2 regions of the Micrococcus lylae genome follow, and region 1 is predicted to be linked to the other one. Evidence: riboswitches for the same ligand, from Rfam matches in the RefSeq annotation. Region 1 holds a riboswitch; the other holds the start of a gene.
The links. Region 1 has a riboswitch for S-adenosylmethionine ahead of FM125_RS10820 (O-acetylhomoserine aminocarboxypropyltransferase/cysteine synthase family protein). Riboswitches for the same ligand answer to the same signal wherever they lie in the genome.
Positions count from the first base shown of each region.

Region 2: it holds a riboswitch for S-adenosylmethionine, as region 1 does, so the genes downstream of both, FM125_RS03775 (acyl-CoA dehydrogenase family protein) here and FM125_RS10820 (O-acetylhomoserine aminocarboxypropyltransferase/cysteine synthase family protein) in region 1, are expected to answer to the same signal.

Region 1 covers NZ_FUKP01000067.1:182,868-188,081, reverse strand. The annotation lists gene metX (homoserine O-acetyltransferase MetX) at 1-787, opposite strand, end outside; gene FM125_RS10820 (O-acetylhomoserine aminocarboxypropyltransferase/cysteine synthase family protein) at 784-2,202, opposite strand; SAM riboswitch class IV at 2,314-2,431, opposite strand; gene FM125_RS10815 (VOC family protein) at 2,570-3,223, shown strand; gene FM125_RS10810 (CPBP family intramembrane glutamic endopeptidase) at 3,593-4,495, opposite strand; gene FM125_RS10805 (phosphotransferase family protein) at 4,538-5,214, shown strand, end outside.
Region 2 covers NZ_FUKP01000022.1:10,549-15,762, forward strand. The annotation lists gene FM125_RS03770 (AMP-binding protein) at 1-1,076, opposite strand, end outside; SAM riboswitch class I at 1,376-1,480, shown strand; gene FM125_RS03775 (acyl-CoA dehydrogenase family protein) at 1,492-2,235, shown strand; gene FM125_RS03780 (acyl-CoA dehydrogenase family protein) at 2,290-3,546, shown strand; gene FM125_RS03785 (MFS transporter) at 3,510-4,910, opposite strand.

The DNA of each region.
Region 1 (5,214 bases):
GGCCCAGACGCTCTCCTGCCGCCGTGCCGAAGGGATCCTCCTCGCCCTGGTGGCGGCGCCCGAACCTCACGGCCAGCTCCTCGGCGCTGCGGTAGGTGATGTGGGCGATGCGCCGGGCGATGCCGAGGCCGGCCTCGGGCTGCGGACCTCCGTAGTAGTCACCGCCCCGGAACTGCGGGTCGAGGCGGATGGCCTGTGCCTGGGACTGGGCGAAGGCGATCTGCTCGGCACTCGAGTGCGCGGTCGACGCCAGCACCCCCACGCCCGCCACACGGTCCGGCCTGCTCACGGCCCACTCCAGGGCCCGGGCGCCGCCCATCGACCCGCCGATCGCGGCATGCCAGCGGGCGATGCCGAGGTGGTCGGCCAGCCGTGCCTCCGCCTCCACCGCATCGCGCAGGGTGATGAACGGGAACCGCGAGCCCCACGGACGTCCGTCCGGGGCCGGGCTCGCCGGGCCGGTGGAACCGGAGCAGCCGCCCACCATGTTCGGCGCCACCACGAACCAGCGGTCCGTGTCCACGGCGCGGCCGGGACCGACGAGCTCATCCCACCAGCCGGTCCTCGGGTCCTGGCGGTGGGCGGCCACGTGGGTGTCTCCCGTGAGGGCGTGGAGGACCAGCACGGCGTTGGTGCCCTCGGCGTTCAGCGTGCCCCACGTCTCATAGGCGAGCTCCACCGCCGGCAGGTGGCCGCCGGTCTCCGTGTCCAGCGGCCCGACGCAGAGCCGGTGGAACCCGCCGGCGGGCAGATCGGTGCGGGTGCCCCTGACGTCCACCGCGGTCACCGGGCCTCCCCTGCGGAGGCGGCCGGGCCGTCGTCGTGCCTCACGGCGCCGGAGGCGGCGGCGAAGCCGGTCTCAAGGTCCGCGAGGATGTCCTCGATCGACTCCAGGCCCACGGAGAGGCGGACCAGGCCCGGGGTGACGCCGGTGGCGCGCTGTTCGTCCTCGGTGAGCTGGGAATGGGTGGTGGAGGCCGGGTGGATCACCAGCGAGCGGACGTCGCCCACGTTCGCCACATGGTGGTGCAGGGTCAAAGCGTCCACGAAGGCCGCGCCGGCCTCGCGGCCGCCGGCGATCTCGAAGGAGACGATCGCACCCGCGCCGCGCGGGAACAGCTCCTTCGCACGGGCGTTCCACCGGCTCGAGGCGTGCTCGGGATGGACCACGGCCTCCACCTGCCCGTGGCCGTCCAGGTACTCGACGACCCGGCGGGCGTTGGCCACGTGGCGCTCCATGCGCAGGGACAGGGTCTCCAGGCCGAGGTTCACCAGGAAGGCGTTGAACGGGGAGATCGCCGATCCGTAGTCACGGAGCAGCTGCACGCGGGCCTTGAGGATGTAGGAGAGGTTCACGCCGAAGGCGCCGTCGGCACCGAGGTCCCGAGCGTAGACGAGGCCGTGGTAGGACTCGTCCGGCTCGGTGAAGCCTCCGAAGCGCTCGGGGTACCTGCCGTAGTCGAAGGTGCCGGCGTCCACGATCACGCCGGCCATGGCCGCGGCGTGGCCGCCGAGGTACTTGGTGGCCGAGTGGGTGACCACGTCCGCACCGTGCTCGATCGGCCGGAACAGGTACGGCGAGGCCAGGGTGTTGTCCACGATCAGCGGGACACCGGCCTCGTGGGCTACGGCGGCGACTCCGGCGACGTCCAGCACATCCCCGCGCGGGTTGCCGAGGGACTCGCCGAAGAACGCCTTGGTCTCCGGGCGGACGGCGGCCCGCCACTGTTCCAGGTCGTCCGGGTCCTGCACGAAGGTGGTCCGGACCCCGACCTTGGCCAGGGTGTGCTTGAAGAGGTTCTGTGTGCCGCCGTAGAGCGAGGTGGAGACCACCACGTGGTCCCCGGCGCCGGCGACGTTGAGGATCGCGAACGTGGTGGCTGACTGCCCGGAGGACAGCAGCAGCGCACCCACGCCGCCCTCGAGCGCGGCGATCTTCTCCTCCACCGCCTGCTGGGTGGGGTTGCCGATCCGCGTGTACAGCGGGTCCAGGTCCGCCAGCGCGAAGCGGTCCGCGGCCACCTGGGAGCTGGGGAAGTCGAAGGACGTGGTCTGCACGATCGGCAGAGCGGTGGCGCCGTGGGCGTGGGGCTGCTCGGCGCCGGCGTGGATCTGACGGGTCTCGAAGCCCCAGGCCTCGGCGGCGGGGGTCTCGGCGTTCGCGGAGGCGCTCGTCTCAGGGGCGCTGTTCTGGGTGGTCATGGCGGACTCCTGGGGCTGTCAGGGTCGGCCATGCCCCCGCACCTCGGACTGCCGTGGACCTTGAGCAGGTCCGGGGCTCTGGCACGCCCGTGCGGGAGCGGGCGCATGACACGACCGCGCTTGCCGGGCCCCGGTCTGGGGCCGGCCTGGTCGTCACCCGGGGCACCCCGCCGCGGTGGGGAGGGTTGCCGGCCAGAATGCCGGGGCACTGGTGCTGGCTCTCGTGACCGTGACGCCAGTGTGGCATCGGGGACACACCGACCGCACACCGGCTCGTCACGATTTCATGTCCTTCGTCACACAGGGCTAGCCTGAGCCTCACGACAGCCCGGCTGACATCCCCTGGGCCGACGAGAGGACGATCTTCGTGAGCACCATCCGCCTGGACCATGTGTCCTACGCCGCCGGCCCCGAGGGCCTCGACGCCACCGTGGAACGGGTTTCCGACGCCCTCGGCGTGGAGCGCGTGAAGGGCGGCGTGCACCCTCGGTTCGGCACCCGCAACGCCCTGTTCCCCATGGCCCACGGCCAGTACCTGGAGGTCGTGGAGGTCCTGGACCACCCGGCGGCGGCGAACGCCCCGTTCGGCCAGGCCGTGCGCTCCCGCTCCGAGCAGGGCGGCGGCTGGATGGGCTGGGTCGTGGCCACAGACGACCTCTCCGCCTTCGAAGAGCGCCTCGGCCGCTCCGCCGTGCCCGGCAACCGCAAGTTCCCGGACGGCCGCGAGCTGACCTGGAAGCAGATCGGCATCAAGGGCCTGATCGCGGACCCGCAGGTCCCGTACCTGGTCTGCTGGGACGAGGGCACCGAGGACCTCCACCCCTCCCTGGCGGCCCCGGCGCAGGCCTCGATCTCCTCGCTCACCCTGGCCGGCTCCCGCGAGCGTGTCCGCTCCTGGCTGGGCCTGGACGATCCGTCCCAGAAGGTCGAGGACCTCACCATCGAGTACGCCGCGCCCTCGGGCACCCCCGGCCTGCTGACCGTACGGTTCGAGACCCCCCGGGGCACCGTCACCCTCTAACGGCCGCCCTCACCCCCGGCGCTCTTCCTGACGGCCTCCCCGGCGCTCTTCCTGACGGCCTCCCCCGGCGCTGTTCCCGACGGCCCCCGGCGCTCTTCCTGACGGCCACCCCGGCGCTCTTCCTGACGGCCACCCCGGCGCTCTTCCCGACGGCCCCCGACGCTCTTCGCCTACTGGTCTGCTGGCCTACTTGTCTACTGGTGAGGACACACCGTCTGGCACCCCTCCTGCGCGGGCGATGAGGGTGAGTCCTCACCAGTTGGCAGGTGTGTCCTCACCAGTTCGCAGGTGTGTCCTCACCAGTTGGCATCGGACGGGGACGGACCGGACGTTGGACAGGGCATCGGACCGGGCCTCGGGCGGGGACGGTCAGGTGCCGAACCAGCCCAGCTGGGCCAGCAGCGGGGCGGCGACGAACCCGGTGACGTCCAGCAGCAGGTGGGCGACGACCAGCGGCATGACGCGGCGCCAGCGCAGGTAGAACAGCACGAAGACGACGCCCATCGCCGCGTTGCCCAGTCCGGGGCCGATGCCCTGGTACAGGTGGTAGCCGGCGCGGAGCACGGCGAGCCCGATCACGATCGTGGTGACGCGGACCGGCAGGAAGGCACCGGTGTCCGTGGTGCGCGGGGCCGGCAGCTGCGGCGCCTGCTCCCCCGCCAGGCCACAGGAGCGCAGCTGCTGCAGATAGGACAGCCGGTCCACCATCCAGGCGACCACGATGACCTCCTCCACCAGCGCATGGCGCAGGGCGGACAGGACCAGCACGGGCACGGCGTACCAGGCGTCGTCCATGGCGGAGCCGACGATCGCCGTGGTGGCGCCGAGGGCGCGGCCTCCCGCGTAGACGGCCAGGGTGCCCACGCCCATCACGAGGAACAGCAGGGCACCCCAGCCGAGGTCCGCCCACGGACGGCGGAAGTCCAGGCCGAACGCGCGGAACGGGTTGCGGCCGTGCAGCCGGACCAGGTGGAGCACGAGGGCCACCGGGACGAGGGCGAAGCCGATGTTCAGCAGCTGGTAGGTGAGGTCGAAGACCCATCGGTTGTTCAGGACCGGGTTGAGGACGGTCGTCTGGTCCTGCAGCGGCCCCTGGGTCATCTTGTCCAGCAGCTGCACCACGGCGTAGACCGCGGACTTGCCCAGGGACAGGCCGAGGACGATCGCAACCTCCCAGCGGACGGTGCGCGCCGAAGGGGCGGGCAGCGCGCCGGAGGGGCGTGCCGTCGTCGGGCACTGGCTGGCCTGGGTGGTGGTTCCGGAGGTGCTCACGTGCGCAGTGTAGGTCCGTCCGCCGGGGGTACGGTGTCAGTCATGGCGTCGGATCCGCTTCCCTCAGAGATCGGGCTCGCGCGCACCTGCGCCGAGCGGCTGCTGCCCCACGTGGACGCCCGGACCGCCGAGCGGCTGACCGGAGCGCGCTGGGACGCCGGACGTGTGGAGGAGTCAGGCCAGTTCCACCGGGTGCTCGTCCTGGACGACGTGGCCGTGCTGCGCATGACGCGGATGGCGGAGGCCGGTGCCGCCCCCGGCACCTGCTGGGCGCCGGACGACTCCCCGGCCTTCCACCTTCCTCGTCGCATGGGCCTGCTGCAGGCGCTGGCCGCACGGGGCCTGCCGTTCTCCGTTCCGGCGCCGCTGTCCGAGGTGTGGCACGCCGAGACGGCTGAGGGCATGCCGCTGACCGCGGCGGTGCTGCAGCCCTACCTGCCCGGCCAGCCGCATCCGGTGCACGAGGGCGACCCGGCAGTGTTGCGCGGGATCGTGGACGCCCTGGACGCCGTGGACGTCACGGACGGGGATGTGGCCGCAGGGCTCGGCCCGGCGTGGGCCTTCCGCGGACCGTGGACGGACGAGCGCATCCAGGCACTGCGGGCGCTGCCGGCGGCGTTGCCGGCCGAGCATGCCGGAGCCCTGCCGCAGTCCTGGCAGGAGGCGGTGGAGGTCATCGCGACGACGGCCCGCACCTGGTTCTCCGAGCCCGCCGTGGC
Region 2 (5,214 bases), on a different contig from region 1:
GCCAGGTCCGCGGTGCACCAGTGGACGTCGTCGTCGCGCCGTGCCGGGTCCGGGTGGGAGAACAGGAAGTCGTGCGTCCACGAGGCCGCGGCGAGGTACCCGCCGGAGGTGTGCACGAGCCCCTTCGGCTGCCCCGTGGTGCCGGAGGTGTACATGATGAACAGCGGGTGCTCCGCGTCGAAGGCGCGCCGGGTGTGGACGTCCGGCTGGCGGTCCACGACGTCGTGCCACCACAGGTCCCGGCCCTCGGTCCACGGGATGTCCCGGTGGCCGGTGCGGTCCAGGACGAGGACGTGCTCGATCGCGTTGTCCCCGGACACGGCCTCGTCCGCGTTGGCCTTCACCGGCACGGCCGTGCCCCGGCGGAACTGGCCGTCCGTGGTGACCAGCAGCTTCGCCCCGGTGTCCTCGACGCGGAACCGCAGCGCCTCCGCCGAGAACCCGCCGAACACGAGCGAGTGCACGGCGCCGATCCGCGCGCACGCCAGCGTGATGACGATCGTCTCCACGAGCACGGGCAGGTACACGACGACGCGGTCGCCCGCCTCGATGCCCAGCTCCTCGAGGGCGTTCGCGGCCTGGGCGACCTCGCGCTGCAGCTGCGCGTAGGTCACCGCCCGGCGGTCCCCGGGCTCGCCCTCGAAGTACAGCGCCACCTTCTCCCCACGCCCGGCCTCCACGTGCCGGTCCACGCAGTTGTACGCCACGTTGAGCCGCCCGTCCGCGTACCAGCGGATCTGCGGGGCGGCCCCGGCGGCCGCGTCCGTGGGGACCGTGTCCGTCACCTGGGTGAAGTCCGTGTCCCAGGTCAGCCGGCGGCCCACCGCCTCCCAGAGGGCGAGTCGGTCGGATTCGGCGACGACGGCGCCGTCGCCCCGACCTCCATGGGCCCGTCCCGCGGGCCGTCCCGGGTGGACGTCCGGGTCCGCTGCGTCCACCAGGGACTGCGGCAGCGGACCGGGCAGCGTGGCCAGGGCGGCGGCGGGGACGCCGTCGTTCGGGCCGCGGACGGGATCCGGCGCGGGGAGGGCCGTCTCGGCGACGGCCGCGGCGGTGCCGGCTGCGGACACGGGCATGGGGTGTCTCCTTCCATCGGTCCTGGCGGGAGCACCCGCAGCCCGCGGGGAGGCGGCGGACCCGGGTTGCTGCGGCGTCGAAGAGCCAGGTCTCTGGTGCCGCTCCGGATGGTGTGCGCATCCACGGTAGGCCCGCGGTGTGCCGCAGACGCGGTGCCGGTCCGGCTGGTGGGCGTGGACGCGTTGCGCCAGGTCATCTGGGCGGCGCCGACGGGCGACGCCCGTCCGGCGAGGGTGTCCATGACGGACGTGAGGCGGCTGCCTTCCGTGGCCGGGCGGGGCCGTGCTGTGCTGTGGCCGACCCATCCAGAGCGGCCGAGAGATCCGGATCGACGACGCCGCAGCAACCCCCTCATCCCTGCCCGGCAGGGTCGGGACGGTGCTACCGCCGGGACCGATGGAAAGGAGCCCGCGCATGTCCGCGCCCCTCACCGCACCCCACGACCCGACCGTGAACGCGGTCCCCACCCGTCCGCCGCTGGCCGTCACCCCGGACGTCCCGGACACCGACGACCTCGCTCGACTGCGGCAGCGGTTCGCCCCGATCTTCGAGCGCATCGCCGCCGGCGCCGCCGAGCGGGACGTGAACCGCACCCTGCCGTACGAGCAGATCCGCGAGCTCAACGCCGCCGGCTTCGCCACCCTGCGCGTTCCCCGCTCCCACGGGGGACCGGAGGTGAGCGTGCGGACGCTGACCGCCCTGCTGGTGGAGCTGGCGGCCGCCGACTCGAACGTGGCCCACCAGTACCGCTCCCACTACGGGTTCCTGGAGTCCCTGCGCCACAAATCGTCCGCCCAGCAGGAGCGCTGGTACCGGTTGATCCTCGAGGGAGCCACCGTGGGCAACGCATCCACGGAGACCTCGGGCAACGCACTGGGCACCCTCAACACCCGGCTCGAGCCCCGTCCGGGCGGCGGCGCGGTCCTCACCGGGCGCAAGGGCTACGCCACCGCGTCCCTGTTCTCCACCCACACCCGGGTAAGAGCCCTCGACCCCAGCACCTTCGATCCGAAGCGGAGACCGCGCCGCGTACTCTCTTTCGGATCGAGGGCGCTGTCTTCTCGGGGACCCGCGAATCCGGGGGCTCGATCCGTTCCGGAGCACGCCCGAAGCGCTCCGGAACGGATCGAGGGGAGGGGCTTTCGGTGCGCACCGTGAGACGCACGGTGCGCACCCAGCCCGAGCGGCCGTCGTCGTGTCAGCATGGATGCCATGAGCAGCACCTACACCGACCTCGCCGACCGCTTCACCGACCTCTTCGCCGCGGTGGGGAAGGGCGACCGGGCGCGTGAGGCCGGCCGGCACCTGCCGTTCGCGGTGCAGCAGCAGCTGCGGGAGGCCGGGCTCGGGATGGTCTCCGTCCCCGCGGAGGCCGGCGGCGAGGGGGCCGGGCACGAGGACGTGCTGCGCCTGCTCATGGACCTGGCCGCCCAGGACGTGAACACCGCCCATCTGTGGCGCTCGCACCTGGTGTTCGTGGCCGCGGTGGACGACCAGCCTGAGAAGATCCGACGCCGCTGGCTCAGGCACCTGGCCTCCGGAGAGTGGGGCGGCTCCGCGCTCGCCGAGCGCTCCGGCGCCGCCCCGGGGAAGGCCGCCACCACCGCCACGAAGGACGAGGGCGGCACCTGGGTGGTCACGGGTGAGAAGTACTACGCCACGGGCACCGCCTTCGCCACGTGGACCATCGTCACGGTCGGCATGGAGGGTGCGGACCTGGTGTCCCGCCGCAACTCCAAGCGCGCCGGCGGCGTGGTCCGGGAGCCCGAGCGTGCCGTGGCCGTGGTCCGCGTCCGCCAGCCACGGGTGCGCATCAAGGACGACTGGGACGGCTTCGGCCAGCGCATGACCGCCACCGGCTCGGTGCTGCTGGACGGCGCCGCCGCCGAGGACCTGCTGGAGATCCCGCGCCCCCACGGCCCGGTCCCGGTGCTGGAGGAGGCATCCCTGCTGGCGCTGCAGGTGGGCGTCGCCCGGGCCGCGCTCGCCGAGGGCGTGGACCTGCTGCGCCGGCGCCGCCGCACCTTCAACACCGGCACCGCCGAGCGCCCGCAGCAGGACCCGCAGCTGCTGGAGATCGTCGGGCGCATGGCCGGGCAGGTCTCGGCCGCCGAGGAGATGGTCCGCGTGGTGGGCCGGGCCATGGACGTCGCCGCCGGCCTGGAGGCGGGCGGGAACCACGACGACGGCCGCCTCGCCTCCGCCTGGGACGACGCCATGATCGCCGCCTACCGTGCCCAGGCGGTGGTGCCGCAGTTCGTGCTCGATGTCTGCACGCACATCTTCGACACCCTCGGGGCGTCGTCGACGTCCACCGTCCTGCAGCTGGACCGCCACTGGCGCAATGCCCGCACCATCGCCACCCATGACCCGGCCTCCTTCAAGGTCCGCATCGCCGGGGACCACCTGGTCAACGGCACCGTGCCGATCGCCTACACCTCCGCCGGGGACGTGCCGGCCGAACGCTGAGGCGGGCGGGTCAGCACGAAGAAGGCCGCCGCCGCGATCAGTGCCAGCGCCGGCCAGAGCACCAGTGGAGCGGCCAGGCCGGCGAGCTCGCCCAGCAGCCCTCCGCCGAGGGCGGCCACGGGGACGCATCCCATGGTCACCATGCGCCGTGCAGCAAAGGTGCGGCCGAGGGATCCCGGGGGCACCGTCTGTGCCGCAAAGGCGGCCCCGGCCACGTTGGTCACCGTCAGGGTGAGGGCCCACAGGGCGGCGAAGAGAGCCATGAGCACGCTCCCGGCCTCCGGACGCAGATACGCGGCCAGCGGCAGTGTGGCCACCCCGGCCTGGACCAGCGCCCCGAACGCGAACAGCCTCCGCGGTGCCACTGCCTCGGTGATCCGTGAGGCCACGGCGCTCGCCGCCAGCGCCGAGACGGCGGCCACCGTGCCCAGCAGGCCGAAGAACGCCGGCCCGAGGTCCAGGTGCCGCAGCACCAGCAGCGGCTCCACCGTGTCCCCGACCGCCAGGCCGATGTTGCCGGCGGTGACGAGCAGAGTGGTCGCCAGCAGCAGGCGGTTCCCGGCGATGATCCGGAATCCGTGCAGCAGGCCGGGCCTGGGTGCTTCTGGTGTGCAGCCCTCGCGCAGACCCTGGCCGTCGGTGTCTGGTCCGTCACCGGTCTCGACGTCGGCGTCTGCATCTGTGGCGACCACGTCGTCCGCCCCGCCGTCCGCGTCCTGGCGGCCGACACTGCTGACTCTGCGCACCAGCGCACGGACCCCGACCAGGGCGAGGACGAAGAGCCCGACAGCCACGCCCCACGGCACCCCCGGAGCGGACAGGGCGAGCAGGAGACCTGCGCCGCCCGGTGCCACGATCCCGGCGACAGCGTCTGCGGCCGCCATCCGCGAGACGAGGGCGGACACCTGGTCTCGAGCGGTCACCTGCGGGACCACCGCAGTCTGCGCATTCTCGCTCGCCACCGTGCAGACGCCCAGCAGCGTGGCCAGCACCAGCACCGCCGCTGTGGACAGCACCCCGCTCACGTAGAGGCCGAGCATGGTCCCGGCCAGCACGGTCTTCGTCGCCAGTGAGGCGACGAGCATGCGGGCCGGTCCCCAGGCGTCGGTGGCCGCGCCGATCGGCACGGCGAGCAGTAGGAAGGACAGTGCGCCGAGGGCGTTCAGCAGGCCGAGTTCGGCTGCGCCGAAGCCGAGCGAGGTGACCACGACGACCGCCAGCACAGTGTCCAGCAGCTGCACGCCGGCGGCATCGAGGCCGTTGGAGGCCAGAAGTCTGCGGCGGGTTCCGAGGTCGGCGGCGGCACGCCCGCCAGAGTGATGAGCAGGGGCAGGATGCGGCCCCGGCAGGGGAGGGGTGTTCATGGAAGAGCTCTCTATGGGATCCGGACACGGTCAAGACCCCTCGCACGGGGCGAGGGGGTGCGATCGCGTCGGATCAGGCGTGGAGCTTCATCACATGGAACATGGCCGTCACCCTACCGGACTGCGCTTCCGGCCCGCCGCCGTCGAGCCAGAAACATCGGTCCCTTCGTGGCATGCCGAAGTGGCCACTTCCTCTGGTTCGGCGCGGCGACTCCCCTGATTCGGCCCGCCGCCGTCGTCGAGCCAGAGACTTCGGTCCCTTCGCGGCATGCCGAAGTGGCCACTTCCTCTGGTTCGGCGCGAT